2 regions of the Fictibacillus sp. 7GRE50 genome follow, and region 1 is predicted to be linked to the other one. Evidence: a T-box and tRNA genes for the amino acid it is inferred to sense, from the RefSeq annotation. Region 1 holds a T-box; the other holds one or more tRNA genes.
The links. The T-box of region 1 lies ahead of alaS (alanine--tRNA ligase). A T-box ahead of a tRNA ligase gene usually reads a tRNA of that ligase, here a tRNA-Ala.
Positions count from the first base shown of each region.

Region 2: it encodes a tRNA-Ala, which carries the amino acid that the T-box ahead of alaS (alanine--tRNA ligase) is inferred to sense. The anticodon was not compared.

Region 1 covers NZ_JACZDW010000004.1:2,274-17,398, reverse strand. The annotation lists gene IHV12_RS15000 (S-ribosylhomocysteine lyase) at 1-265, opposite strand, end outside; gene mtnN (5'-methylthioadenosine/S-adenosylhomocysteine nucleosidase) at 262-966, opposite strand; gene IHV12_RS14990 (class I SAM-dependent methyltransferase) at 982-1,620, opposite strand; gene IHV12_RS14985 (hypothetical protein) at 1,816-1,968, shown strand; gene IHV12_RS14980 (YrrS family protein) at 2,327-2,962, opposite strand; gene IHV12_RS14975 (peptidoglycan D,D-transpeptidase FtsI family protein) at 3,058-4,803, opposite strand; gene greA (transcription elongation factor GreA) at 4,910-5,386, opposite strand; gene udk (uridine kinase) at 5,538-6,179, opposite strand; gene IHV12_RS14960 (O-methyltransferase) at 6,210-6,854, opposite strand; gene mltG (endolytic transglycosylase MltG) at 7,041-8,177, opposite strand; gene IHV12_RS14950 (DUF1292 domain-containing protein) at 8,297-8,596, opposite strand; gene ruvX (Holliday junction resolvase RuvX) at 8,619-9,038, opposite strand; gene IHV12_RS14940 (IreB family regulatory phosphoprotein) at 9,040-9,315, opposite strand; gene alaS (alanine--tRNA ligase) at 9,394-12,030, opposite strand; T-box leader at 12,291-12,512, opposite strand; gene IHV12_RS14930 (AI-2E family transporter) at 12,552-13,607, opposite strand; gene IHV12_RS14925 (hypothetical protein) at 13,682-13,861, opposite strand; gene IHV12_RS14920 (hypothetical protein) at 13,897-14,094, opposite strand; gene recD2 (SF1B family DNA helicase RecD2) at 14,243-15,125, opposite strand, start outside.
Region 2 covers NZ_JACZDW010000001.1:300,500-315,624, reverse strand. The annotation lists gene IHV12_RS01530 (DMT family transporter) at 1-502, opposite strand, end outside; gene IHV12_RS01525 (formate/nitrite transporter family protein) at 604-1,500, opposite strand; gene IHV12_RS01520 (M14 family zinc carboxypeptidase) at 1,763-2,953, shown strand; gene IHV12_RS01515 (MFS transporter) at 3,003-4,274, opposite strand; gene IHV12_RS01510 (alkaline phosphatase family protein) at 4,312-5,619, opposite strand; gene IHV12_RS01505 (hypothetical protein) at 5,755-6,204, shown strand; gene IHV12_RS01500 (hypothetical protein) at 6,239-7,018, opposite strand; gene IHV12_RS23005 (symporter small accessory protein) at 7,289-7,408, shown strand; gene IHV12_RS01495 (sodium:solute symporter family protein) at 7,405-9,003, shown strand; gene IHV12_RS01490 (YndM family protein) at 9,093-9,551, shown strand; tRNA gene IHV12_RS01485 (tRNA-Ala) at 9,663-9,738, opposite strand; gene nagZ (beta-N-acetylhexosaminidase) at 10,147-12,168, shown strand; gene IHV12_RS01475 (exo-beta-N-acetylmuramidase NamZ family protein) at 12,185-13,438, shown strand; gene nagA (N-acetylglucosamine-6-phosphate deacetylase) at 13,561-14,748, shown strand; gene nagB (glucosamine-6-phosphate deaminase) at 14,745-15,125, shown strand, end outside.

The DNA.
Region 1 (15,125 bases):
ATAGATAAAAACCAGTCTGACAACCCATAGGGCTGATATCCACTACAGTAGAATGGTGATTTCGAATGTTTTCTGCCATCAAATGTTCAATGGAATGAAGTCCTTCCATCGGCATATGATCTTTGTTCGGCTGACAAAAACGGATGTCATACTTATGGATAATATCTCCGTTAGCACCTGTTGTCGTACCTGCTAATCGGATATATGGCGCGACTACTTTTGTATGATCAAGGTTAAAGCTTTCTACATTCATTTTCTTTGTCATAATGATTTCAGCTCCTCTACGATTTTTTGTACTAATTCTGCCGAGTTCTTAGATGCTGTTTGTAAGAATTGGTCATAAGAAACACGTGCATCTTTTCCTGCAATATCTGATAAAGAGCGGATGATCACAAAAGGAATGTTGAATTGATAACACGTTTGAGCGATAGCTGCGGCTTCCATCTCAGCTGCAAATAGAGCAGGAAACTTGCCTCTGATATCTTCTACCCTAGCACGGTCACTCATAAACGAATCTCCTGAAGCGATCAAACCTTTTGCTACTTGTATGTTTTCCACTCTCGCTCCAGCTCTCTCAGCTGCATTCACAAGTTTTTCGTCAGGAAGGTAGTTCGGAGGCATCTGTGGTACTTGACCGTGCTCATAACCAAAGATCGTTGCATCCACATCATGATGGCGCACATCAGTTGAGATGACTACATCACCGACGTTTAGATCCGAATGAAAACCTCCTGCAGATCCCGTGTTTAAAATAGCGTCCGGTCCATAAAGCTGGATCATTAACGTAGTACCGATCGCTGCGTTTACTTTTCCGATTCCTGATTTTAATAACACGACTTCTTGACCACCGAGTAAGCCTTTGTAAAATTCACAACCTGCTAGCTTATTTTCTTCTAGATCTTCTAATTGCTCTCTCAACAGAACAACTTCTTCTTCCATTGCACCGATAATTCCAATTCGCTTCATAATATTCTCCAATGTCTATTTTTTTACCGCTTCCATCAGCCAGACATATTCATTAAGTTTTTTGAACGAAACCTCAAAGTCATGTTTCTTAAATAGATCTTCTAGTACTCCGAGGGTTGTATAATACTCAGTCTGCAAATCTTTTAACAAGTTAAGAAACCCTTGAGATCTTACTTTTTCATGACGCTCTTTTTTATCATCTTCGTGAAGATAAGCGGTATCTGCAAACACAATTTTACCATTCTTTTTAAGCAGCTGGCTATACTGTCCGATTGCAATATCCTTTTCTTCATCTGTTAGGTGGTGGAACGCATAAGTGCTTACGATAGTATCAATCTCTTGATCGAGTTTTGGAAAAGATAAAAAGTCACCATCATAAAGTGTTAGATCTGGATGACGGTCGGACGCTTTTTCACGCATTCCTTTTGACGGCTCAATGCCAATCACTTGTTTACCGCTTTTAAGTAATTTCTCGCTTAAGTTGCCTGTTCCAACTCCGAACTCCAAGACAACATTTCCTGAACGTTGAACAACCGTTTCTAATATTTCATCATATTTATGAAAAACTTCCTTATATTCCTGATCATTTCCTGAAACCGTTTCGTCATAAGAGGAAGACCACTCATCAAACAGATCAATAAATTCTCGTCCCATTTTTCACACTCACCTTTTAATTTATATAATTCCTATCAATATACTATGAATTAAAGTCTTACAGGTTCCAAATTATCATAATTACTAAAAATTTTCAAATGAAAAATCTTTTTCTTTTGGCAATAATTACAGATATATCTCGACTTTACGAATGGAGTTAGGTGATGGCCAGCTCTCTGCAGCTGGCTTTTGTGCATGGAAAATGGAAGTCATGGTGGTCGGCCTGCTGCTAAAAATACACCATCCTATAAAAATGGAGTAACATCACATAAAAAAGAGCAGGCATCACATAAAAAAGAGCAGGCATCACATAAAAATTTTAGGTTATCACATAAAATTTGCCCTTAATCATATAAAAATAAATTTCAACTCATAACTTGTACACTCCAAAAAGACACTGCCACCCAAAGTGACAGGGCCTTCTCATTTCGATCCCGCATTCTCTTTATATTTCCAGAAAGCAGCTCGCTTTCCACATTTCAAACTGCCTTCCTTTATGCTCCTTGCTCTTGCGTCTACAAGTTAAATGCTAGCGGAGTAAGCTCCCTCGTCGCATGCCATGGAAGATGTATTTCAGGTGGTAAGCACGCACCTTGCACTCCAATCAATTGTCAAAGGTGACAAGGAGTTCAAAGCAACAATCTTTTTGAAAAGAGTGTTAAACAAAAAAACAACCTGTAATATTAACAGGTTGCTTTTCTTCGTTTTATTGAACTGGAGTTACACTCGTTGGCTGCCATCCTTTTTCAGGAATCCATTGAAGCATAACATCATATTTTTTACCATCGGCTTTCGATTGTACGGTACCTTTTGAAAGATCAGGACCTCCACCATTTCCTAACCAAAAAATGGTCATCTGATCTTGTGGAATGCTGGTCGCATAAGAAAGGGCTTGGACCATCTCGTTCCAGTCTTGTGAACCATCATCATACGTCTTTGTATGAGGTTCTGTTTGTGAAGTTCCGATTGGTTGCCATGGACCTTCAGGACCTCCACCTTCAGGCGTTTCTGATTCTGTCTTTTCTTCTTCTGTTGCTTCTTCATCTGCTTTGTCTTTATCTTCAGCTGATTCTTCTTTATCCTGAGACTCAGAATCCTCATCATTAGCTTTTGACTTTGAATCATCCGTTTCCATCTCAATTGAACGGTTATTGGATTCGTTGTTTTTAGTTGTTTCTTCAGAATTAGATTTGTTCGTGGAAGCTGTTTCGTTATCATCGCCTGAGAAAAGATTAAATGCAACAACAACAATCAGCAAAACAACTAACCCGATTGCTATGTTTAAAAAACGATTTTGTTTTCGTTTTTCTAGTCTTGATTCATAACGTTGGTTTCGTTTCATAATATCCTCCTCAGTAAAATACTTTTTTTATTTTACCACGAGGAGGAGGTGTAGGAACACTATTTCCTATTACTCTTTTTTGATTATCTCTTCCATCAATTTGATTTTTCCATAATTTCAGTTGCGATGTCCCTAAATACAGGAATCGTGCGATTAACGGTATCGTGTTTTAAATCTACGATAACAAGTGCAAAACGGGGTTGACCCGCCGGAAAGTATCCTGCAAACCATTTATTGTTATACCGTTTATCGTCTCCTTTTTGGGCGGTTCCGGATTTTCCTGCAACTTGAAAGGGCAGTGCCTGTAAAGCGTGTGCTGTACCTTTTTCGTTCTTAACTACGTTTAACAATAAGGATTGAAGTCTCATAATCGTATAAGGAGATAACTTTTCATCTTCTTTCTTGTGTTCTTCAAACTTAATCAGTTCGGTACCATTAGCAAAATTGACACTTTTAGCTGCCTTTACTTCATAACTGACCCCGCCCCTAGCAATCGTTGCCATCATATTTGCCACAGCAAGCGGTGTGATCTTAACATCAAGCTGACCGATGGCAGTTTGTGATACCGCCAAAGTACTTTCGTAGTCAGATACTTTCTTTTTCGAGTTGTAGATCTGACCCGCTTCTTCTTTATAGAAATGTGAGAATGCTTCTAGATGATAGACTTCACCTTGCCATCCATTTTGCGTAAGTAGACCTAACTTTTCTGCATATTTTTTCATATAGTCTGAATCTGTTTTTTGCAATTCATTCGCTAGATCTCCAAACGTTCTATTGCAGCTCTGGGTAAAGCTGTCTTCAATATTTAACAAACCTAGCTGCCTTTCATCTCTCTTACCGTAGATGTTAAGGTTACAATCATACATCTTACCGTTTTGCAGCTTATTCTCTTCAATAGCAGCTGCTGCTGTCACAATTTTAAATACAGAACCAGGAATTTGTTGAGATGTCATATGATCTACATGTTTATAGATAGTCTTACTTGAAAATAAGGGTCTGCTTGACATCGCCAACAGTTCATTGGTTTCAATATCAAGCAAAACAGCTCCGCCTTCTTCAACACCATGAATATCAAGTGCTTTTTCTACCGTTTCCTGCATCTTCTTATCTAGCGTCGTTTTTACGTGAAGAGGATATAGGGGGTTCGATTGCGAACGGAATTTAACATCAAGTCCAAACAACGGATGTCCTTGACGATCCACATGATAGATATATTCTGTTTCTCCTTCCGAAATTAAAAAAGGATCAAACGTATATTGCATGCCGTTCTTACCTGTTTTTGTGCTTATCGTAACCGTGCCTTTTTTTAGTTTATCTTCATACTTTCTTTTGATCAGGTCCGGATCTTGTCCAACCGCTCCAATGATATGATTTGCGAAAGGAGTTGGATTTCGTTTTGTAACAAGCTGAGCGTAGAGTCCAGGAACCTCTAGTTTATTAATCTCATTCATCTGCTCTATACTGATTTCTTCTGAAAGAGAGAGTGCAGATGGTTTCTTTAGATCACTGATTTTTTTTGTAAAGTTACTTGTTGGTATATCCAGTATGTCAGCAATAGAATCAATCGGCCATTTACTTGAGTAAAGATTAGGAAAGACGATGACCTGAGCTGTTACATCTGTTGAGAGCAGCTCACCATTTCGATCAAGAAAATAACCTCTTCCATCGTTGATCGTAAAACGGTGTGTACGCTGATCAACACTTTCTTGTATGAGATTCACTTTATTCTTGGAAAAGGAAGTAGTCGAAATCAGCTGTATATCAGCTAACCGATATGTGAGAAAAAGGATAAGGAATAGGAAAAAAAGTGCTACTACCATCGTTCTTTTATTCGATAACACACACTCACCACCTTACACCTATTCTCACCCAGTCGTTTTGATCCTAAACGGCTGCAAAAAAAGAAGACTTGCATATTACTGCAAGTCTTCCAATAGGTTGAAACGTTTATTTTACTTCTAATATAACAACGCTGATTTCTCCACCAGGCGTTTGAACAGAAACCTTATCTCCCGGTTTTTTACCTAGAAGACTTTTTGCCATCGGAGAATCGTTAGAAATTTTCCCTTCAAACGGATCCGCTTCTGCACTACCTACGATGATGTAAGTTTCTTCGTCACCGTCTGGAAGCTCTTTAAACTTAACTGTTTTCCCGATGGAAACGTTATCAGATTGGTCTTTATTATCTTCAATAATAACAGAATCACGAATCATTTTTTCTAATTGAACGATACGAGCTTCTACGAATGCCTGCTCGTCCTTTGCTGCATCATACTCAGAGTTCTCAGAAAGGTCTCCGAAACTGCGAGCTACTTTAATTCGTTCAACAACTTCTTTTCTTCGTTCTGTTTTTAGAAACTCTAGTTCGTTCTCTAACTTCTCTTTACCTTCTAAGGTCATATAGTGTTTTTTCTCGTCTGCCATTGTTTTTTCACTCCTTAAATAATCAGTACCCTTGTTACGTTATATGATAATTCGGCTAGGGTATGTATAAAATATGGGTCATTAGTTGATTGCCAAATGGCTTAAAGCTGAAATTTGTCACTGTATACCGAAAAAATGAGGATGATGTTCCTCATTTTTTCAATAATGCTTTGTCTTCCAATATCGTCTTAATCTTTGTTACCATTAAGTCGATCGCTACAAGATTCTGACCGCCTTCTGGGATAATGATATCCGCATATCGTTTCGTTGGCTCTATGAATTGATTATGCATCGGCCGAACCACTGCAGTATATTGATCGATAACAGATTCAAGTGTTCTTCCACGGTCTCGGATATCTCGAACCATCCTTCTAATAATACGAACATCTGCATCCGTGTCTACGAACAGCTTGATGTCCATCAAATCACGTAGTCGTTCGTCTTCAAGGATCAAAATACCTTCCAGTATAATGACATCTTTAGCATCAACTGGGATAATTTTATCACTTCTTGTATGTGCTGTATAGTCGTACACTGGTTTTTCGATGGAATCGTATTTTAGAAGTGAAGAAATGTGCTGGATTAACAGATCATTATCGAAAGCAAGAGGATGATCATAGTTCGTATCCAATCGTTCTTCCATCGATTTTTCTGATTGATCTCTGTAATACGCATCTTGCTCTATGATTAAGATGGATTGGTTAGCAAACTGCCTGTAAATTTCTTTCGCTACCGTCGTCTTACCTGATCCAGATCCACCTGCAACCCCAATTACTATTGGTTTTTGTGCCATTTTGATTACTCCTCCAAACTGCATGTCCCATTAAGAATTTCTAATACTCACCATCATTCCATCTCCAACCGGTAAGATTGAAGACTGATAGTCAGGATGCTGCATCATGTATTCGTTAAAACTTCTAATTTTTTTTACTAGAGAACGAAGTCTTCTACTCTCTAAGCCGCTTTCATCAGCGACATACCCTCTAAAGAGAACATTATCTGTGACGATGATGCCATCAGGAGACAGCATGGAGGAATAATGATCAAAAAAGTTTTGATATTGTCCTTTTGCTGCATCTATAAAAATAAAGTCATATGGGGCATAGTTTTCTACTTGGCTCTGCAATTCATTCGCATCTCCAAATAACAAGGTAATTCTGCTCTCTAGATGAAAGGATCTGACATTATCTTTTGCTATATTGTACCGTTCTTCATCTCTTTCAATACTAATAACTTCAGCATTCTCACATGCAAGAGCCATTCGGATGGCGGAATATCCAATCGCTGTTCCTACTTCTAATATACGTTTCGGTTTTTTTAATCTAACATAAGACAAAAGCGTCTCCATACCTGTTAGATCCATGATCGGCACATTATGCTCTTTCGCGTATTGCTCCATTTTTAGTACTTGTTCAGAGCGCGTTGGAATAATTTTTTCGATATATTGGTTCAATTCTTTTGAGACCAAAGTAACACGCCTCCTTCACACTAACCGGTATATTGTAACATAATCTTTATTTGAAGGCGAGAGTCCTATTTCTTTATGAGTATTTTCTATGGAATTAAAGATCGTACACTCTTAATAGGCTTTCTTAGCAAGTTGATCGTACAGCATAAAAAAAGAGAATACCTACTAGTATCCTCAGAAACATGCTTAATTATTGTCTTTTTCTTGCCAAACCTTCCATTCGTCTCTGTATTTTTTATATACAGCATTATGTTCGCTTAATGTTTTTGTGTAGATGACTTCGCCGTTTGGTCTTGCATAAAAGAACAGCTCCTCCATCTTAACAGGTTTCAATGCAGCTTCAATCGCTTTTTCACCAGGTGAAGTGATAGGTCCGATCGGAATACCTTTATAAAGATACGTATTGTACTTTGAATCATACTTTAAATGTTCGTATAAGACTTGCACATCAAAATTCTTTCTTGCGTATTTAACAGTTGGATCGGAGTCTAGTTTCATATCTTTACTTAAGCGATTATAAAAAACACCTGCAATTTTTTTCCGATCCTCTTCACGCTGAGATTCTTCTTCTATAAGAGAGGACAACGTAATGATTTGAAAAAGGGAATAACCGCTATTCTTTATTTCTGTTTCATGTTTAGTTAAAACAACAGAAGATTGTTCGACCATCTTATCAATCACATCTGTTAGCTCCGGTTTTTTTACATCAAAATCATAAGTTGCAGGAAACAAAAATCCTTCTAGAGGGTAATAAAGTCCCTCCTTCATCAAATCATCAGGTAAGATCGGGTACTTGTCTTGAAGCTGTTTCAGATAAGATTTATCAGTCATTTTTTTGATAATATCTGCTTCACTATAACCCGTTTTCTGACTGATTAATTTTGCGATCTGTGGAACATTATATCCTTCAGGAATCGTAAGTGTTAGAGCTGGCTTCTTAAACATCTTTCCGTCTTTAAGTGCTGAAATAATTTCAGAAAGGTTCATGGAAGGAGTTAGTTCGTAAATGCCCGCTTGAAAGTTGCCTTCTCCTTTAACTCTTGTGTAGAGTCTGAAGAAATCACCGTTGTTGATCAACCCTTTTTTTTCAAGCTCTTGTCCTATTTTTGAAGAGGAAGAACCAATTGGAATTTCCACCGTAATTTTTTCATTATTAGCTGAATCGACCGGTCCAATATTTTTATTGTAATAATAATATGCACCTATAGCCACAGCGATGATTAGAGCAACAATTAGAAACAAAATGGATAGAACTATCGTTTTGGTACGCTTTTTACTTTTATTTTCATTTATGTAATTCCCAGATGACTGGAGATGTAACATGTTATTTCCCCCTTTCCACCTGTTTAATTATACGTTTACTAGCAGAAATTGTCGAGATTGGCCGTAAAATGGAATAAAAAAAGAAGTTGGTTAGAAAACCAACTTCCGTTTTGTTTCATCTATTGTTCTGTTTCGTACTCGTCATCTTGAAATGTGTTTAGCATTTCTTCAATCATGTCCCATTCTTCATCTGACTCAAGTGGGAATAGAGCAAGATCGTCTTCTTCTCCATTTTCTTCATAACGGAAAGGGAAAACTTCTACTTCATCCGTATCATCATCTTCTGAATCAGCTACAGGAATAGTCACCATGTATGATTTTCCAGTTTGATCCACATCAAATTTGAATAGAACTTCAAATAGATTTTCGTCTCCATTCTCGTCTGGAATAACGATGCGTTCGCGTTCTTCTTTTGCCATAATTGGCTCACCTCTACTTTTCTTATTGTTGGCTGTCCAAATAACCTTGCAGAATGATCGAAGCTGCTAGCTTATCGATCACCTGTTTTCGTTTCTTTCGGCTCACGTCAGCTGAAATCAATGTTCTTTCAGCTGCCATGGTGGTCAGCCTCTCATCCCATAGGATAACCGAAAGACCTGTCAGACTTTCAATATCTTTTGCAAAGTTTTGACAAGCTTCTCCGCTGGGACCGATCGTACCATTCATGTTCTTTGGAAGACCTACTACGATCTTACTGATATCATGCAACTGAATCAGCTCTTGGATCCTTGCATAGTCTTCTTGGGGCTTGTTAGGACGGCGTCGGATCGTTTCGACTCCTTGTGCTGTCCATCCCAATGCATCTGAGACGGCAACACCTATTGTCTTCGTTCCAACATCCAGTCCGAGTGTTTTTGTCAAATTAACGACTTCCTTCTTTTTGAGTGGATAGATATGATTTTACAAGCTCCTCAATAAGCTCATCTCGCTCCAGTTTTCTAATCATGCTTCTCGCATCATTATGACGAGGAATATAAGCCGGATCCCCTGAAAGCAAATAACCTACAATCTGATTGATAGGGTTGTATCCTTTATCCTGCAGGGCGTCATAAACAGAAAACAGGACAGTTTCTACATTCGTCTTATAAGCATCTTCTTCGTTGAAGTTAAACTTCATCGTTTTGTCCATTGAACTCACTGGCGAACACCTCTTTCTGAAGATCTCCCTTAAGGGACAAATTAGTTCTTGTCTCTATTGTACATGAAAGATGAAAGCTTAGGAAACGGTTTTGATCAATTCAACTGCAGAATCTATACCTTCTTGCAGCTTTTCGGGATCTTTACCTCCAGCTTGAGCCATATCAGGACGGCCGCCACCGCCTCCGCCGCAACGGACAGCCACTTCTTTTACTAGGTTACCCGCATGATAACCTTTTGTCACTAAATCTTTTGTTACTCCCGCTACGATATTTACTTTACCACCGTTTTCCGCACCAAGAATAACAACTCCACTTTGTAGTTTATTCTTTAAGTCATCTACGATCGAACGCAAACCATTCATATCCATACCGTTCACTTTTTTAGCGATGACAGAAACTCCGTTGATCGTTTGAACCTCATCAACAAGGCTTCCTGCTTCCATGTTTCCAATCTTAGCTGCAAGAGATTCTTTCTCTTTTTGCAACTCACGAATTTGTTCGTTTAATGTGTCTATACGCTGTGGCACGTCCTTAAGATTTGTTTTCAACTTAGCTGCCGTGTCTTTTAATAGCTGGACTTGGCCGTTCATCAAGCGGTACGCGTTCTCACCTGTAACAGCTTCAATACGACGTGTTCCTGCACCGATACCAGACTCTGATACGATCTTAAACAAACCGATCTCTGAAGTGTTATTAACATGACACCCACCGCAAAGCTCAAGACTATAGTCTCCTACTTTTACAACGCGTACCGTTTCACCGTATTTCTCACCGAATAGTGCCATTGCACCCATCGCTTTTGCTTCGGTAATGTTCTTAACCATCTTTTCAACAGGAATGTTACCCCATACTTTTTCGTTAACGATCTCTTCGATCTTCTCAAGCTCTTCTGAAGAAATGCTTCCGAAATGTGTGAAGTCAAAACGCAAACGACCTTCTTGTACAAGAGATCCAGCCTGATTTACGTGCGTTCCTAGCACATCTTTTAATGCTTGGTGAAGAAGGTGAGTAGCCGTATGGTTCTTTACTACTTTTGCACGAATCTCAGGGTCAACCTCGACAGAAACTTCTATATTGTTTTCAAGAACACCTTTTTCAACAACTACGGTATGAAGATTTTGTCCGTTAGGTGCTTTTTGAACATCCTTCACTCTAAGTAAAAGCTCTTTACCTTTTATCGTTCCTTGGTCAGCGATCTGTCCACCGCTCTCAGCGTAGAATGGTGTCACATCTAGGATGACTTGAGCTTCTTCTCCAGAAGCGACCATCGCCACTCGCTCACCGTTTTGTAGTACTTCTAAAATTTTCGCTTCTCCTGTTAAGCTGTCATAACCTCTGAATTCACTTTTCACGGTGATGTCAGAAAGAATTCCACCTTGAACTTGCATGCTGTCTACTTCTTGTCTTGCTGCACGCGCACGTTCACGTTGAGCCTTCATCTCGTTTTCGAAGCCTTCTAAATCTACATCCATTCCGTTTTCAGCTGCATACTCTTGTGTAAGCTCAAACGGGAAACCAAATGTATCGTAAAGCTTGAATGCGTCTTTACCAGAGATGACGCTTCTTCCTTCTTCTTTTTCTTTTGCCATAACATCTTCTAAGATAGCAAGACCTTCGTTGATCGTTTCATGAAAACGCTCTTCTTCCGTCTTGATGACTTTTTGGATGAACGGAACTTTTTCTTTTACTTCCGGGTAGAAGTCTACCATGATGTCTGCAACAGTTGGAACGAGTTCATACATGAACGGCTTGTTGATGTTGATCTTTTTCGCAAAACGAATCGCTCTTCGGATCAAACGTCGAAGGATATACCCTCTTCCCTCATTTGATGGTAGAGCACTATCACCGATCGCAAAACTTACCGTACGTACATGGTCAGCGATTACTTTAAACGCAGTATCGGTTTCTGTACTCAAGCCATAAGACGTATCAGAAAGCTTTTCTGTTTCTTTAATGATCGGCATGAATAGATCTGTTTCAAAGTTCGTCTTCGTGTCTTGGATCACACAAACCATTCTCTCAAGTCCCATACCTGTATCGATGTTCTTCTTAGGAAGTGGCGTATATGTGCCATCCGGGTTGTGGTTGAACTGAGAGAACACCAGGTTCCATACTTCAAGATATCTGTCGTTCTCCCCACCTGGATATAGTTCAGGATCAGATAGATCGTTGCCGTAAGCTTCACCGCGGTCATAGAAGATTTCTGTGTTAGGTCCACTTGGCCCTTCACCGATATCCCAGAAGTTTCCTTCCAAACGAATGATACGCTCTTCAGGTAACCCTACTTGTTTTGTCCAAATATCAAATGCTTCATCGTCTTCTGGGTGGATCGTTACAGAAAGTTTCTCAGGATCAAAGCCGATCCATTTTTCACTCGTTAAGAACTCCCATGCCCAAAGAATAGCTTCCACTTTAAAATAATCACCGATCGAGAAGTTTCCTAACATCTCAAAGAACGTATGGTGCCTTGCTGTGATACCAACATTCTCAATATCGTTCGTACGGATTGATTTTTGTGCGTTTGTGATACGAGGGTTCTCAGGAATCACGCGGCCGTCAAAATATTTTTTCAGTGTTGCAACGCCACTGTTGATCCATAAAAGTGTAGGATCCTCATGAGGTACTAAGGAAGCGCTAGGTTCTACACCATGGCCTTTTTCTTGGAAAAAATCAAGGAACATCTGTCTAACTTGAGCTGAAGTCAAATTTTTCATCGTTTTCATTCTCCTTTTTTAGATAAATATAAAGACTGATTTCGTAAACTTGGTTGTTTTTTTAGTAGTTGATTTCGTTTCATTAACCAGAAGAACAAAATGTTGCTTCTAAATGTCTTTTTGTCTTCCTTGAGGGACTAGTCACTATAACTAGACAGGAGGCTCACCGTTCGCCCCATGGAAAGCGAGCAACCTGGAGAGGAAACCAACTACTTTCGAACGAAAAAAGCCAATAAAAAAACTCCCATCCCTATAAAAAATACAGGGACGAGAGTTTGAATTCACGCGGTACCACCCTGGTTATACGCTTTAAAATAAGCATATCACCTTGATTAAAGCCTTAACGCGGCATAACGGCAGATTTTCCTTCTGCACTCCAGAGTAGCTTTCTGCTTCGCTTCTTCCTAAAACATCTTTCAGCCGATGGATGTTTCTCTCTTTTGGAAGGACTGAAACGTACTTTTCTCTTTCAGCGATTTTTGATCTTCTAGCGTTAGTATACGTTTATTCATTCTTACTTGTCAATCGGATGATGATTGAAGTCGATGTTCCCTGATATGAATGATAATGACTTTAATCACACTGAAGATTGGAACAGCCAAGATCATACCTGGTACACCAGCCAGTTCTCCCCCAAGTAATAATGAAAAAATGATAAATACAGGATGGATGTGCAGATTCTTGCCGACGATAAACGGACCAAGGATGTTACCTTCAATAAACTGCAAAACAAGCATGATGCCAACAGTGATCCATACCATCTTCCAAGAGATTGTTAATGCGATCAACACGACGGGGATCGCTCCTAAGATCGGACCAAAGTAAGGGATGATATCCGTTATCGCGATCACCAGTCCTAAAAGAATCGGATACGGCATTCCCACCACCCACAAAGCAACCATTGCTGCAGCTCCTAGTATAGCACCTACAAATAACTGTCCTCGGATATATCCTCCAAGTGATTGGTCAATATCTTTTATTAAGTGCTTTCCTTCATAACGGTATTTTCTTGGTGTCAGATACCAGAGAGCTTTTTTCAACTTTTCAAAATCGTTTAGAAAATAAAACACTAAGAAAGGTACAACGATGATAACAAAGAAATAATCTACAATTTTTCTTAAAGAAAAGATCGCATTGGTCAATACATCCTGTGCGTTGCTTTCCATTTTCACGATATAATTTTCTATTTTAGAATGAACTGAATACGGAAGTGCAGATGTTCCACGGTCCACTTTATACAATAGTTCCTTATAATCCTCAGCAAGTACAGGTACGTTAACTAACAGCTGCTTCATCTGTACGATGAAGTAAGGAAACCCTTTTACTGCAGCAAAACCGATACCACCAAAGAAAAGGATGTATATACTTAAGATCGCAACAAAGCGAGGTAATCCTTTTTCATGTACGTATTCCACGACTGGATGGAGTAGATATGTAATTAGAGCAGCAAGAAAAAAAGGCAGAAAGACCCCTTTGATCGCACTCCATAATGGCTCGTAAAGAGGGTAAAGTTTCATCAAGAGAAACAAACATAAAAACAATAATAAAGAAAGGGCAAGCCTATAAACCCACTTCATTCGAATGTCTTTTGTCATCTCTTCACCCTTTTCTTAAAAAACCCCGTCTTTATTTGAGACGGGGTATGCTTTCTTTAATAAATGGCTTTTGCGACCTTTTTACGGATCTTTTTAACACGTCGTGATGTCCAAAGATCACTAAGATCTGAAAGATTATAGTTCATCTTAGACATTCTTGACATCCTCTTATTTCTCATCGCATATGTTGCCGCTCCAATACCAAGTGCGAAAAGAGAACTCATCGTCCTGCTCATGCTAGATCACCTCGACATCAGAGATTTGTTTTCTTTTATGATGTGCTTTCTCTATAAGTCAGATCTTGATCTTCAAATAAATCATCGAGTGATGTTAGAGAGCCGTCTTCTTCCACCTGATGAAGGGACAGTCTTCCTTTAACAATGGAAAGCTCAATAAAACAGTTCCAGCAATAATACTGGTTCACCCCGATTTTACCAATATCTTTTCTACTGCAGTTCGGACATTCCACTTGCTCTCTCTCCTTTAAATTTACTTTTACAAGGGTGTCCTGAATTTGTAGAAAATATACAGAAATCAATATTTAAAGGGATCATGACTTTTAGAAAAACAAAAAAGAAATGTCCGACAAGATGACATCTTACATCTCTCGAACATTTCTAGTTTGTTTCGTTTAGAAGGGAATCATTCATTAAATCTTTTTCCAGTATGGTCTCTTGAAGACGTGAACTAAGACCCGAGTACCGTTCAGTTTCATCGGATCGTTCAACAGCCCAATTAAACGCTTCTTGTTCTCCACACAGGATCAGATATTCTATACTCCTCGTTATTGCTGTATATAATAAGTTCCGCTTTAGCATTCGGTAGTAGCTTTTTAAGACAGGTAGAACGACGATCGGATACTCACTGCCCTGCGATTTATGGATCGAACAGCAAAAAGCGTGAGTAAAATGATGAAATTCACTTCTTTTATACGTAACCTCTATCTCATCAAAACTGATGACGATCTGATCTTCTTTATCTGTGTTTTCTCTTGCATAGATAACGGCCACGATTTCACCGATATCACCGTTGAAAACCTGATCTTCGGGTTGATTGACGAGCTGAAGCACCTTATCGCCTTTTCGATAAAACACATTTGCAACCTGTAACTGACGTTGTTTTTGTTTCTCTGGGTTAAACAGACGCTGAAGTTCCAGATTTAATCGATCAATTCCGACCGGTCCTTTGTACATTGGGGCTAACACTTGAATATCCCTAGAGCTATATCCTTTTTTAATCGCATTTTCACAAACCTGAAGGATAGCCTGAAACACCTGTTCACCTGAACATGCAAAGAATCGTCTGTCATTCTGAGGAACGAGCAGATCTTGCGGGACTTTTCCATTCTTCATCTCATGAGCTAACCGAATGATGGAAGAACCTTCTGCTTGTCTATAGATATCCACTAACCTAGATTGTGGAACATGCTCTGCTTGCAGAAGATCTTTTAAAACTTGACCAGGGCCTACGGACGGCAACTGATCTTCATCCCCAACAAAA
Region 2 (15,125 bases), on a different contig from region 1:
GCGAATAGCCAAAGCCGGCTCCTAGACCAATCAGAAGACTAGTAATCGATAGTTCCAATTGAGCGGAGAACAGACCTGATACGAGTGTACATCCAATGAAAGTAGCGGTAAGGGCTAGCAGCTTCTGATGAGTTAATTTTTCTTTAAATACGATACTAGAGATTACAAGCACAAAAGCTGGAGCCGTATACAAAAGAATAGCTGCAATGGCGAGTGATGACGTTTGTATCGTCGTAAAATAACACCAATTAAAGAAGGAAACACTTAATATCCCGGTACCTAAGAAATACCAAGTATCCTTTAACTTGATTTTGAGTAGAGCAGGATTTTTTATAACAATCCATGCAAGGAATAGTAGAAAAGCACTGATAGCTCGTAAAAAGACAATCTGTAACGAAGTAAAACCGGCAAGCGAAAGTTCTTTAACGAAAAAGCCGATGATGCCCCAAAGAGATGCGCCTATCGCTACATATAGAAAAGCAAGTTTCGTTTGATAAGGCAAATTGGTTCATCCCCTAAAAAAATAATCTTAATCCTACTGAAACTCTAACAAAAAACACCTTTACTGTATATCACAATAAAGGTGTTTCGGAGTTTCTTTTATTATTCCATCTTATGCTTTATCTTTTCTACTTCCTCTTCTTCCTCTTTCACGATATTATCATCAATGTCTTCTTTAAAAGCAAAAGAAAGTAACAATGATACTAATATACCTCCGCCGATCAAGTTACCAATCGTAGCAGGAATTAAATTAAGAAGTATAAATTCATACCAACTGTATTCAAAGCCTTCTAAAACGGTAATGCTGAAATACCCCATGTTGGCCACGGCATGTTGAAAATTTCCTGCTTCAAAGATAATTACAGGTAAAAGAATTCCAAAAATTTTACCCATTACATCACGTGCAGCTGTTGCGAGAACGGCTGCAATACCGATCAGCCAGTTGGCAAGAATACCAGAGAATAATACTTGAAACCAACCCCATGTTCCTCGTTCAGTGAACTCCATCTTTTTTTCCATGAACTTTAGTAGGGTTTCATAAAACTCTTTGTCTAATGAACCTGACATATTTAGAAGGAACCCAACAAATAATGCTCCTAAAAAGTTACCAATATAACAGATCCCCCAAAATCGCAGAACCTTTTTACTGATCCAATACTTGCTTTGTAGAATATAGCTTGGAAGTAACACATTAATTTCCGTAAAAAGAATAGATCCTGATAGAAAAATCATAGTATAGCCGATCGCGAATCCAACACCTGATAACAGGTTATAGGTACCAGTTGTGTCTACTCCCATAGATAACAAAACAGAACCTAGTGCACCAAATGCGATAAATGCTCCTGCCATAAAAGATAAAATGAATTGAGCTAAGTTTGTAATCTGTAAAGAAGCTTTGCCTTCTTCAATAAAATACTCAATAATCTGTACTGGAAAAAAGTATTGCCGATCTGGAATATCAGCTTTTTTGTTATTTTTGTTGTCCTGATTCTCTTTCATTTTTGCATTCCCTCTTATTATGTCATCCTCGTCCTACTACTCTTCCCATAATTCGAAGTAAGCAAAACCACATATGATGAAATTTATACAACAAATCTTATTATTTACTTTTAAATACCAAATTTATATGAAAATCGACTTAATTATGGTAAACAAATTGAAATATTAAAGGTGACTATCCTCATGCGAAGCCGTGCTAATCCTTATCTATACTATTAATATATTCAAATAATTTTAGAGTGTATTGAAAGGAGAGAACAGATTGAAAAAAGGTCTAGTGTTGTTTATGGGGATATTACTTGGGAGCTTATCATTTTGGAGTTACAAGGGAGAAGCAGCAAGCTATGTAAATCCAAATCAAACGTATACATATGAAACGATGACGAGTAACATCAAGACACTTGCCCAAAAATACCCGGGGTTAGTCCAATATCGATCCATTGGAAAAACGCCTTATGGCAGAGACATCTGGGCTGTTAAGCTAGGGAGAGGTGATGCGACGGTTTTATACAATGCATCACATCATGCAAGAGAGTGGATGACAACAAATATCGTGATGGAAATGATCGATCAATATAGTGAACGCTATGTCTCCAACGGTACGATGGACGGCTATAATGTTGCAAACGTATTAAACAATACGTCGATCTGGTTCGTACCGATGACGAACCCAGATGGTGTCGTACTTCAGCAAAAAGGATTGTCCGCTTTTCCTACATCAGCTCATGCCAATCTCATTAAGATGAATGGTGGAAGCAAAGATTTTAAAAGATGGAAGTCGAATGCCCAAGGGGTTGATCTGAACAGACAATATCCTGCGCGTTGGGAACAGATATCAAATAATGCAAAAGCTCCTTCTTATAAAGATTACAAAGGTAGCGCTCCCCTTGTAACGAAGGAAGCAAAAGCGGTGTCGGCTCTCACTTATCTAGTAGACCCGGAAATTACGAACTCCTACCACACAGCTGGAAGAATACTATACTACCATTTCAATTATGGAACCAACACCTTTGAAGGGGACAAAACCCTCGGTACAACTCTTGCCAACATGACAGGGTATCGACTAATCCCTCCTGATACACAGTTATCAAGTGGTGGTGGATACAAAGACTGGTTCATTCAAACCTTCAAACGTCCTGGTTTTACGTTTGAACTAGCTCCATATGCAGGAGAGACGAATCCGCCAATCACGATTATTAATGAAGAATGGACAAGGAACAAAAAAGCAGGACTTTATATGGCAGTAGAAGGGGATAAGCGTTGGGAGAAACGTATAACACCAGTGACCAAAACCATCACTCTTACTCAAAAAGTTCCTTTGCATGACCGTCCTCATGTAAACCACAAAATGGCTGCAGCCAGTCTGTATCCAGGAACGTATAAAGCGAATGCAGCGTATGGAAACTTTTATCGCATCCAAACCATACTTGGACCAAAATGGATCGTTAAATAAAACATAAAGAAAAAACTGCTCTCTAGAATTTGCTAGAGAGCAGTTTTTTCTATGCGCTGATCGTGTGAGATGAATCCACTTTCGGTTCTGGAACAAACATAAGAATCGTAATGCCGATGATAAAAAGAACGACAAGACTGAACACGGCACTAGCAGAATTACCGGTAACTTGAGCGGTTACGGCGATTAACAACGGCCCCATAATGGAGGCGAACTTGCCGAAAATATTATAAAAGCCAAAGAATTCGTTCGAGTTTTCTTTCGGAACCAATTTAGCAAAATAAGCACGGCTTAGCGCTTGAATTCCACCTTGAGACGTAGCAACTAGCATCGCTAAAATCCAGAAATCCATTGTTGTTTTTAAGAAATAAGCATAAATACAAACGATAATGTAGACCACTATTCCAACGTAAAGCATCTTCTTACCTGTAAATCTTTCTGCTAACCTTCCGTATAGAATGGCAAAAGGGGCAGCGACCACCTGTGTTACAAAAAGGATGATTAAAAGGTTAGTAGAACTGATTCCAAGATCTGAACCATAAGCGGTGGACATCGTTATGATGGTCCCGACGCCATCGATATAAAAGAAATAGGCGAGCAGAAATAAAAATAGAGCCCGATACTTTCTTATTTCTTTCATTGTTTTACCTAAACGTTTAAAGCTGTTGATCAAAGGTTTCGGCTCTCGTTCGATACCGTACTTCTGATAAACGTTCTTCAGCATAGGAATCGTAAATATCCCCCACCATATCGCAGTGATCAAAAATGCAATCTTGCTAGCTAGAGTAGTTGAGATCGGCAGAACTTCATTTTGTGCCAACACGATAATCGCGATACTGATCAAAAAAGGAATCGTGCTCCCGATGTATCCTAATCCAAATCCTCTTGATGACACTCTGTTCATTCTTTCTTCTGTTGTTACATCGGTTATAAAAGCATCATAAAAGACATTAGATCCGCTAGAGCCGATTGCAGTTAATGTATAAAAAATTAATAATAAGAGCCATTGATCACTTGGAATAAAAGCTAATGATGCGGTAGAAATAAGACCAAGTGCGAAAAAGAAAGTGAAGAATCGCTTCTTTAATCCTTTATAATCAGCAATTGTTCCTAGTACGGGGCTAAGCATCGCTAATATGAACGTAGCAATCGCGATCGTATAACCCAAATAAGCGGTTGAATCTGAAGAGCTGACTCCTGCATTTGTGGCAGCTGCTTTAAAGAACAAAGGAAATACAGCTGTTGAGATAATAATTGAATACGCTGAGTTTGCCCAATCATAATACATCCAGCTATTCTCTTCTTTCGTAAACCGTTTCATAGGTTTTGTCCTCTCTATACTAGAATTTAGTTAAAAACTAGATGTTTAAAAACTCTTGTACGACTTTACCATCCGTTTTTCCTAAATCTAGACCTAATAGTTTAGCAAACGTCGGCCCTTCATCAATTAAATGCATGGAAGGAACAACAACATTTCTTTGTATCCCTTTACCTGCTAATAACAGGATAGTAGTGTAGTCTTCTTTTTCAGGAGAATAACCATGACAAGCATGCGTGAACCGTTTTTCCCTCACATCTTGATCTGTAATGTTGTTTAGAAAAGAGCCTTGATGTTCTTCGTTAAAATAAAAACCTCGTCTAGCTTCTACCATAAACGCACATTGATCATCAGCACCGGTTGCAGCCGCTTGTTCTTGACTGTAGATCTTTTCAATACCATTTCTTTCATCAATCAATAAGTGGTCCAGCAGTTTTTTCACTACCTCCTTTGTTTGTAGATCAGATGAATCCTTCAGGTAAATATATGCTGATCCATCACAACTTTTGCAATAGGCTTTCCAATTTTGTATAGCCCCTTTTGAATCAGTGTCTATCAATCCATGTTCTTTTAATAGTACATTCAGTTTAATAGCTTGGCTCTCATCAAGTGCGCTATGATCTCCTAATACGGCGATCGTCGTTTCTTCATATATACCAGCTTCCTGTAAGGATTCGATAATTTTGCCAAGTCTGTTGTCATGTCTTTTTATCGCATCCATTGCTTCATCAGAAGAAAAGCCATGATAGTGCCTCTGTGAATCAAGATCCACAAAATGAACAAGCAATAGCTCAGGTTTTTTATTCTTAATCGTATGTATCGTGGACTCTAAAACAAAATCATCAAGCTCAGGCTGGTTCAAACCACTACGCAGATGTCCGAATCGACGGTTCATATCAAGTTGATATCTTTTACTTCCGTTTAAGAGAGAAACAGGAATCTGGTGGTGCCACTTACGGTTCGCAAAAATTTCGGGCATGTTGTAATCGATGTTCGCTCTTGCAGTCACTGGCCAAAGGAGAGCACCGGTAGTCATACCTGCTTTTTTAGCTTCATCATATAAAGTAGTTCCTTTAATATGTTTTCTGTGCCAATACCAATCAGGCGAAGCTTTGCCTGGCTGTGTTAACGTATTATTTACGATTCCGTGGTTTTTTGGATACCTTCCTGTAACAATCGAGGTATGACAGGGATACGTTACAGAAGGATAGATTGTCTCTACTTTTTTGCAATGGGACCCTTGATCCAATAATTCCTTAAAATGCGGAAGCTGCTCTAAGATAGGAAAATCAAGGGAAGAAAGACAGTCAAAAGAGATGACAACTAAATGATTGGTTAGACGGGACATAACACTCCTCCAAAAGTTGCTAAGATTAACCATTCTAAATTAAATGATAGCATAAGGGAATATAACGCGTGTAAAGTCTATGTATGAATTATAAAAAATCATACCATTTCCTTTCCAAACTTTGTAAGTTGTGTTATGAATGAATTATCTCATTATATAGCGGGTGATGAAGTGATCAAATGGTGGTTAAGTGTAGTATTAATGTTTTTTATCACATCTGGTGTAATTCTGTACATCTTGACGATGGATTACGCTTCTGAAAAAGCAATGGTAGAAATCACAAAAGAATTAAAGTCCAATGAAGATGAGATCACGAAACTTCTAGAAGACCCAGAGATTAGAAAGTACATAGAAACAGGGAAGCCTCCAAAGCAGAAGTTGCCATTTACTACAAAGAATGATGCTGTTCAATTCATCTCTGAGAGATACACCATTCAAGAACTAGCTTCCATTAGAGAGAAGGTAAGTAAAGGCTTGAATGAAGACGAAAAGCAAGCTGTATATGAGAAGCTGCTCGAAAAAGTTACAGATGATGAGCTGATGGCGCTTAAAGTAGTCGCTTTAAAAGAGATAAAGAAGAAATAAAAAAAGCCCGTAACAGGGCTTTTTTTCTATGACTTTAAAACGATACTCTAATTTTTCCATCAACTTTTGAAATATGGTAGCTCTCAAATTCACCAGTTTTGACTTGAATCTCTTTCCCAGTTTTAATAACTTCTTGAATCTGTTCCTTAATCGTAGGATGCATATCGTATAGTACATCTATGTTTTCGATAGAAGTCATATTAATACCCGTGCTAAAACTCATAATCATTTGATCGGTAGAACTATCAAACATCAAAAAACTGTCGCTGTATTCAATCGCATAAAGAGTAGCATCATGTTTCTTTGCGATGGCTACGAGATCTTTTAAGTTCTCATGTGTATCATCCATTAAGCTAACATATGTGTAACCACCAATAATTTTAGTTTCAGGCATCTTCGCTTGTGCTTGCTCTTCTACTTTAGGTTTTTCCTCCACATTTTTTGTTTGTGGCTGAACAGCAGGCTTTGGTTCAGGTTTTGTTGTTTGAGTTTTACTTTCTTTCGGCATTTCGGAAATCTTTGGCTGTTCTACTTTTTCTTTTTCAACATGTTTTTGGACGGCTTCTTCATTTTGCGTTTGAACAGGAACGTTCACTTTCGATGCTGCTACCCGTTTTTCATTTTTTTCAACATCATTTTGATTTAGTTTTAGTGTAACTACTTTATCGGTTTGTGTAGGAGTGACAACCTCCTGTTTAATAGGAGTATTTTGTTCTGTTGCTTTTACTTTGCTCTCAAAATCGCTATCATTTAATACCCCGATTGTTAGTAATGCTGTTGCTGTAAAGATGACCGTACGTTTTTTGAATTTCAATGTTATGTCCTCCTCATTGTCTTGTTATTTATTAGACGAGAGAAGTCCTGAAATGGTTTCACTAATATTACAGAAATATTTCATAAATATTACAAAGTGCATTTTCCTATAAAAAAACGTGAACCTTAAAGGGGATTCTGTGGATAAAAAGAAGTCATATAATACGTCGGTGTGAGGAGGCAATAGGCGAGTTTATTTTTTTACATATTTTATGTAAGCGCATTCATTATATTTGGTGTTCACATTTTTTCATTGGAGGGGATTATATTTATGCTTGGAATGGAAGATGGACTTATCGCATTTGTATGGGTGGCTACTGTTGTTTCGGCATTAGGGTGTGTTGTCTTTGGGGGAATCATGTGGAACAGAGGAGGTAATGACTCAAAATGAATTTTGCAGTCCTCATTCCGATTCTTATCGTATATATGGGTATCATGTCTTGGCTGGCTTATTATGGATATAAAAAGACGGTAACAGAGTCAGATTATTTAGTAGGCGGTCGAAACATTCACCCAGCGATCATGGCATTGTCTTACGGAGCTACTTTTATCAGTACGTCGGCCATTGTCGGTTTTGGTGGCGTCTCAGCGGCTCATGGATTTAGCTTGTTATGGCTAGCGTTTCTTAACATCGTACTAGGTATATTTGTCGCTTTTGCCATTTTCGGAACCAAGATTAGAAAGTTGTCACTAGATCTAAACGCTACAACGTTTCCTACACTGCTAGGAAAAAGATATGATTCAAAATTTATCACTGTTTTTTCAGGAGCTATGATATTTATTTTAATGCCAGCCTATACGAGTATTGTTTTGATCGGAGGAGGAAGATTTCTTCAAGAATCTCTTTCGATGAACTTTAATCTCGCTCTTATTCTGCTAGCTGCAATCATTGGGATCTATGTAGTAACAGGTGGAATTAAGGCGGTCATGTATACCGATGCGTTTGGTGCGGTTGTCATGTTGATTGGGATGGCTATCTTCTTATTCGTCACCTACCAAGCAGTAGGAGGCATTATGGAGGGGCATAATGGATTAACCGCAATGAAGGATCTTGTGCCTCAAGCTCTTATCGATCAAGGTCATCAAGGCTGGACAAGTATGCCTGAATTCGGATCACCTCTTTGGTGGACTATTGTAAGTACCATTATCATGGGAGTAGGAATAGGAGTTCTAGCACAGCCTCAACTTGCGATGAGATGCATGACTGTAAAAGATGATCGAGCACTTTATCGTTCTGTATTAGTCGGAGGTGTTTTTATCTTTTTTATGACAGGTGCAGCATTCGTGATCGGCCCGTTAAGCAATCTTTATTTTTATGAAAAAACAGGTGAGATCGCTTTAACAGCCGCAAAAGGAAACGTCGATCTTATCATCCCTATCTTCATTAACCAAATCATGCCTGAATGGTTTATCTATCTGTTTACACTCACTTTATTATCTGCCACAATCTCTACAGTTAGTTCACTCATTCATGTTCAAGCAACAGCTTTTGGCCAAGATATTTTAAAAACTCTTGGTATTCAATCCTTATTTGGATCGAAGCTCAATCCTTCAAGAATCGGCGTGCTCATTGGGGTAATCGCTGCTGTTATATTAGCTTACTTGCTTCCAGCGGGAATCATCGCTCAAGCAACAGCCTTTTGGTTTGGTATATGTGCTGCCGGATTCATGCCAGCTCTGATAGGAGCACTTTATTGGAAAAGAGCTACGAAGACCGCAGCTACAGCAAGTATGATCGTTGGGTTTACAGTAAGTATCATCGGTTTCTTATTCATGCACCTTAAAGAATCTGCTGCTATCGGGTTATCACAAGCATGGTTTGGAAAACCAGCAATATTTCCTTATCCATGGACGCATATAGACCCTCTTTTCTATGCTTTACCTATGTCTTCGGCTGTATTTATTATTGTTAGCTTGTTCGATAAAAAAACAAGCTTTACTCAGAAAAAAGAAAAAGAACCGATGATCCCAGCGGTATCTGAATAAAATATTCGAGGCAAACACAATTCAGTTCAAGAAGTATGAACCTCCACTATTTGTTGCAAACTAGGAACAGATTAAGGAGGTTTTTTATTATGGATCAAGTAAAAGTCATTATTATGAAATTTCTTGTGTGCCTGATCGCATTTTGGATCGGACTCGATCTGTTCTTTGACGCTTCGATCAGTGATATCGTTTCTTTTGCGGTTACAACAACTGCAATCACATATATTGTAGCGGACCGTATTCTTCTGCCTAGAATAGGAAAGAACAACACGTTGATGGCAGAGTTTATTCTAGCGTATATGGTGGTTTGGATTTTCGGTTCGATTCTGTTAAATGGGTACATGCAGATTGCGTGGGGAAGTGTAATCGCAGCGGGTATTATCACCGCTACAGAAGTTTTTGTTCATCAATACTTATTAAAACACATGCCTTCAAAGAATAAAGAGAGAAACGGGAGACAACAAAGAAGGTTTAGACCAGGTTTTCGTTATGCAACTGAATTTGCTGAAGAACAAGATCCAAGAAATAAAAATAATAAACAAGAATAGTCTCCAAAAAAGTATCATGGCGTATAAGAGCATGATACTTTTTTGTTCTGAATAGAAAAACCCCTTGAGCTCTCTCAAGGGATTAGTGATTCGTTTGAATTTATATGTATATGGTGGAGACTAGCGGGATCGAACCGCTGACCTTTTGGCTGCCAGCCAAACGCTCTCCCAGCTGAGCTAAGCCCCCGATTAATACTGACATAGAAAAGTATATAATTATTCTGAAAGTGGAGCAAGTCCTTTTTGGATAAATCTGCATACCCTCGTTCTTAACATCAAATAATAATTAAAATATATAACAGTTATGATTTATCAAAAATTTTAGTCATACCTAACTCTCCTCTAAATGACACTTTCTCAAAAGATATAAGTCTTTTTTACCTTAAAAGTATTTTTATTAATACTGGTATAGACAACTAGGCCTAGTAGTTTAAAGGACTTAAGTTCTGTTTTGTACTCTTACGACAGGAACCGCTTTTTTTCTACCGAAAAGTGACAAAGAAAGAAAGCGCTACCAAATTTTAAGGAGGTTAGTAATGTGAAAAAATCAATAAACATTCGGTATGTTCTTTTGATCGCCCTATTGATCGTTCCTATGTTTGCTGGAATTGGGAAGGCTGAAGGTGTTTCAGCCAAACATAAAAGAAATGAAGGATTAATGATCGCTCAAAATATGCCGCAACTAAGTAAGCATATTAACGGCGATACAGTAGATTTAGCAGCATTGATAACAAGTAAAGATGGAACATATGTCGAAGCGACAAATCATTTAATATGGAAATCACTTAATAAAAGAGTTGCCTCTGTAAACAGTGAGGGCCTTGTAAGCTTAAATGGTAAGAATGGTTCAACAATCATCATAGTTACAGATGGTAAGTCGTTCGACAAAATCGGAATACACGTTAAAAACGGGAAGGCAGAATTTATAAAACAAAAAAACCAAAAATATGACGTGATCAAAAAAGCGATAAAGTCTATGACAGTAAAAGAAAAGGTTGGCCAGATGTTAATGCCAGATTTCCGAAATTGGAAAGGGCAACCTGTAACGGAAATGAACGATGAGATTAGAGAACTTGTAAAAAAATATCACCTCGGTGGCGTTATTCTATTTAGAGAAAATGTAGTAACAACAGAGCAGACAGTTAGATTAGTGGATGAATATAAAAAAGCAAATGAAGATTATGGTTTATTGGTTTCAATCGACCAAGAAGGTGGAATTGTGACACGTTTGCAGAGCGGTACCGATTTCCCAGGAAATATGGCGCTTGGTGCCACAAGATCAACGGAGATGGCGGAATCTGTCGGACATGCCATTGGATCAGAGCTTCATTCGCTAGGAATCAACATGAATCTAGCGCCAGCTTTAGATGTAAATAATAATCCTGATAATCCTGTTATCGGTGTTCGTTCATTCGGCGAAGATCCACAACTTGTTGCTGACTTAGGAACTGCATATATTAAAGGATTGCAAGATTCAGGAATGGCTGCTACGGCTAAACATTTCCCTGGTCATGGAGACACAGCAGTAGATTCTCATTTAGGTCTGCCTTCTGTTCCTCATGAAAAGGAAAGACTCCTAGAAGTTGAGCTATATCCTTTTCAGCAAGCGATCAATAACAATATAGATGCCATATTAACAGCTCATGTTACATTTCCTAAGATTGATCCAACAACTGTTATTTCTAAAAAAGATGGAACAGAAATCAATCTTCCAGCTACATTGTCCTATGAAGTATTAACGAATTTGGTGCGAAAAGAAATGGGCTTTAAAGGCGTTATTTCTACAGATGCACTCAATATGAAAGCCATAGTAGATCATTTTGGTCCAGTTGATACTGCTGTTCGTGCAGTAAATGCTGGAACAGACATCGTACTAATGCCAGTGGGGTTAGAAGAAGTTGCAAATGGACTTTATGAAGCAGTAGATAATGGTGAAATTACAGAAAAAAGGTTGAATCAATCGGTTGAACGCCTATTGACTTTAAAAGCGAATCGCGGGATTTACAAACAAGTAAGCGAAACACCAATAGAAGAGAAAATTGGACACGCAGAAGAAGTTGTTGGCAACCAAGAGCATAAGGCTTTAGAGAATGAGGTAGCAAGAAAATCAATAACACTTGTAAAGGACGAAAACCTTTTACCTGTTAACAAAAACGAAGTCAATTCTGTAGTTGTTATTGGCAATACCTATATTGAAAACCTTCAACAAGCGTTAGCTGCTCACCACTCTTCAGTAGAGTTAATTAAAGCAGATAAACCTTTAAATGCTGAACAACTGCAAAAAGTAAAAGATGCGGATCTCGTTGTACTCGGAACTTATACGTCTACCGTATCTGGTCGACTACCATCATCTCCACAAATGCAGATGGTGAATCAAGTTATTGATACAGCACCTGGTAAAACAGCAGCTGTGGGAATAAGAAATCCATATGATATTATGGCGTTTCCTGAAGTTTCAGCTTATCTTGCACAATACAGCTTCAGAGATGCTAGCTTTAGGGCGGCAGCAGAAACTATTTTTGGATTGAACAACCCTTCAGGTAAGCTGCCTGTTACGATCTATGAAGATGGTTTAGAACAGATTCTATATCCGTTTGGTCATGGCGAAAGCTACTAATAGGGGGAAATAGACTATGAGAAAATGGGGAATTTTTTTAACGATATTGATGTTGTTTTCTTTTATATTGCCAGGTGCTCAAGCTACGAACCAGAAAGGTTTCGATCATAAGAAAAAGTTTAAGACAGGACTAGAGCAATTGTTGAATCATGATATGAGGGTATTAAAGGGTAAGAAGGTCGGTTTAATCACGAACCCGACTGGAGTAGACCGCAACTTGAACAGTATCGTTGATGTTTTATACAATCATCCAGATGTAGAGTTAAAAGCATTGTACGGACCTGAACACGGAGTTCGAGGAAGCGCTCAAGCTGGAGAATATGTTGAATTCTACATTGATCCAAAAACAGGTCTTCCAGTCTACAGCTTATATGGAGCAACGAAAAAGCCAACTCCTGAGATGCTTGAAGGAATCGATGTTTTAGTGTTCGATATACAAGATGTAGGCACGCGTTTCTATACGTATATTTACACGATGGCTTATGCGATGGAAGCAGCCAAAGAGAACAATATTCCATTTGTGGTACTCGATCGTCCGAATCCATTAGGAGGTAAAGAAGTAGAAGGACCTGTATTAGATCCTGCCTACTCTTCATTTGTTGGCCTTTATCCCATTCCGCTTAGGCATGGTATGACTGTAGGAGAACTAGCTAAATTATTTAACAAAGAGTTTGATATTGATGCGGATTTAAAAGTAGTAGAGATGAAGGGGTGGAAGAGATCTTGGAGCTATGAAGATAGTGGACTCGAATGGGTGTTGCCTTCACCTAATATGCCTACAAAAGATACGGCACTTGTATATCCTGGAAGTGCACTGATCGAAGGCACGAACGTTTCAGAAGGTCGTGGAACGACTAAGCCGTTTGAATTGATCGGTGCTCCATTTATTAATGGAGATCAACTAGCTGAGAAATTAAATAAAGAAGCTCTGCCTGGTGTTACATTTAGAGCAGCCTCGTTTACACCTGCTTCATCAAAACATGCAGGGAAGCTATCTCACGGAGTTGAGATTCATGTTAAGGATGAAAAGTTATTCCAGCCTGTTCTTACTGGAATCACTCTTGTTAAAAGCATTCATGATCTTTACCCAAATGATTTTGAATTTAGGGCAGAAGATAGTAGAGGGATCTCTTTCTTCGATCTATTAACCGGAAACGGATGGGTTCGAGAATATATTGAGACAGGGCGAACTGTAGATGAAATTGTTTCTCGGTATGATCAAGAACTGGAAGAGTTTAAAGATTTACGAAAAAAATATTTACTATATTAATCGTATTTGAGAGCTAAGGCGTTTTCTTTAGCCTTAGCTTTTTTATTTGAATTTTCTGACTGGTATAGACAACTAGTCATAAGAATGATAGGCTAGGCATAAAGTGATAAAGGGGAGTGGACATGAAACCTGATATTTTACTAGTTGGGAACTTGATTAACGAAGAAGGAAAGCTCATTAAAAATGGATATGTGTGGATCAAGAACGATAAGATTCACTATGTTGGTACTCCAACCCCCTTTTCACCAGATGAAGATGTAATAAGGTATACCATGCCTCAAGACTGTATCATCATTCCTGGCATGATCGATATTCATATTCATGGTGCTGCTGGAGCAGATTGTATGGACGGTACGGAAGAAGCACTTGAGATTGTTGCAAAACATCTCCCAGCAGAAGGAACGACATCCTTTTTAGCAACAACGATGACTGAAGAGACATCTGTTATTCATAACGCACTGAATGTTGCTGCAAACTTCATAAAAAAATCTCGAAGTCCAGCCGCTGAAATGCTGGGTATCCATTTAGAAGGACCTTTTATTTCTCCAAAACGTGCAGGTGCACAGCCTACGTCTTTTATTCAGGAGCCTGACGTACATTTATTTACAAAATTTCAAGAAAGTGCTGAGGATCAAATAAAACTCGTCACTTTAGCACCTGAAATGGATGGTGGACTTGAACTTACAAAGTACTTATCTTCACAAGATGTGATCGCTTCGATCGGTCATAGTGACAGTTCTTTTGTAGAAGTAAAAGGTGGGATTGAAGCAGGTATTTCTCATGTTACCCATTTATTTAACGGCATGCGCGGAATACATCACAGAGATCCAGGTGTTGCTGGTGCTGCTCTCTTACAGCAAGAATTGATGGTTGAGATGATCGCGGATGGCGTTCATGCTAGTCCTGAGATGATTCTACTAGCCTACCATTCTACTGGTGCAGAACGCACGGTCTTAATTACGGATTCAATGAGAGCCAAAGGTTTAGGAGAAGGATCCTACACACTTGGTGGCCAGCAAGTAACTGTAACAGGTAATGAAGCTAGATTAATTGACGGAACACTAGCAGGAAGTATCTTACCGATGAATGTTGCTGTTAAAAATATGATGGATTATACACAGTGCTCTTGGTCGGATATTGTGAAGATGACGAGTGAGAATGCTGCAAAAGAGCTGCGGATCTTTGAGCGGAAAGGAAGTCTCTCGGTTGGTAAAGATGCCGATATTACGGTGTTGACGGAGGACAGCGATGTACTTATGACATTTTGTCGAGGCGAGCTTGTGTATCATCGAAAGGGGGAACGAGTTTGAGATTGATCAAGGTTTCCGATGAAGAAGAGCTTAGTAGAATGGCAGCTGAATATGTGTTTTCGAAAATAAAAAGTTCAGAAAAAATTGTACTTGGTCTTGCTACGGGGAAGACACCTTTAGGCATGTACCGACACCTTTCAAAATATAGTAAAGAGTATAAGCAGTCCTATTCACAAGTGTACACGGTTAACCTTGACGAATATGTCGGTTCCAGAGCTTACCATGAATACATGCAACAAAACTTTTTCGACCATATCGGAATCCATAAGAATCAAACTCATCTCCCAGATGGTAACGCCGTAGATCTTGAAAATGAATGCAAGCGCTATGAAGAAGTGATCAAACAACTGGGTGGTATCGATCTTCAGGTGCTCGGT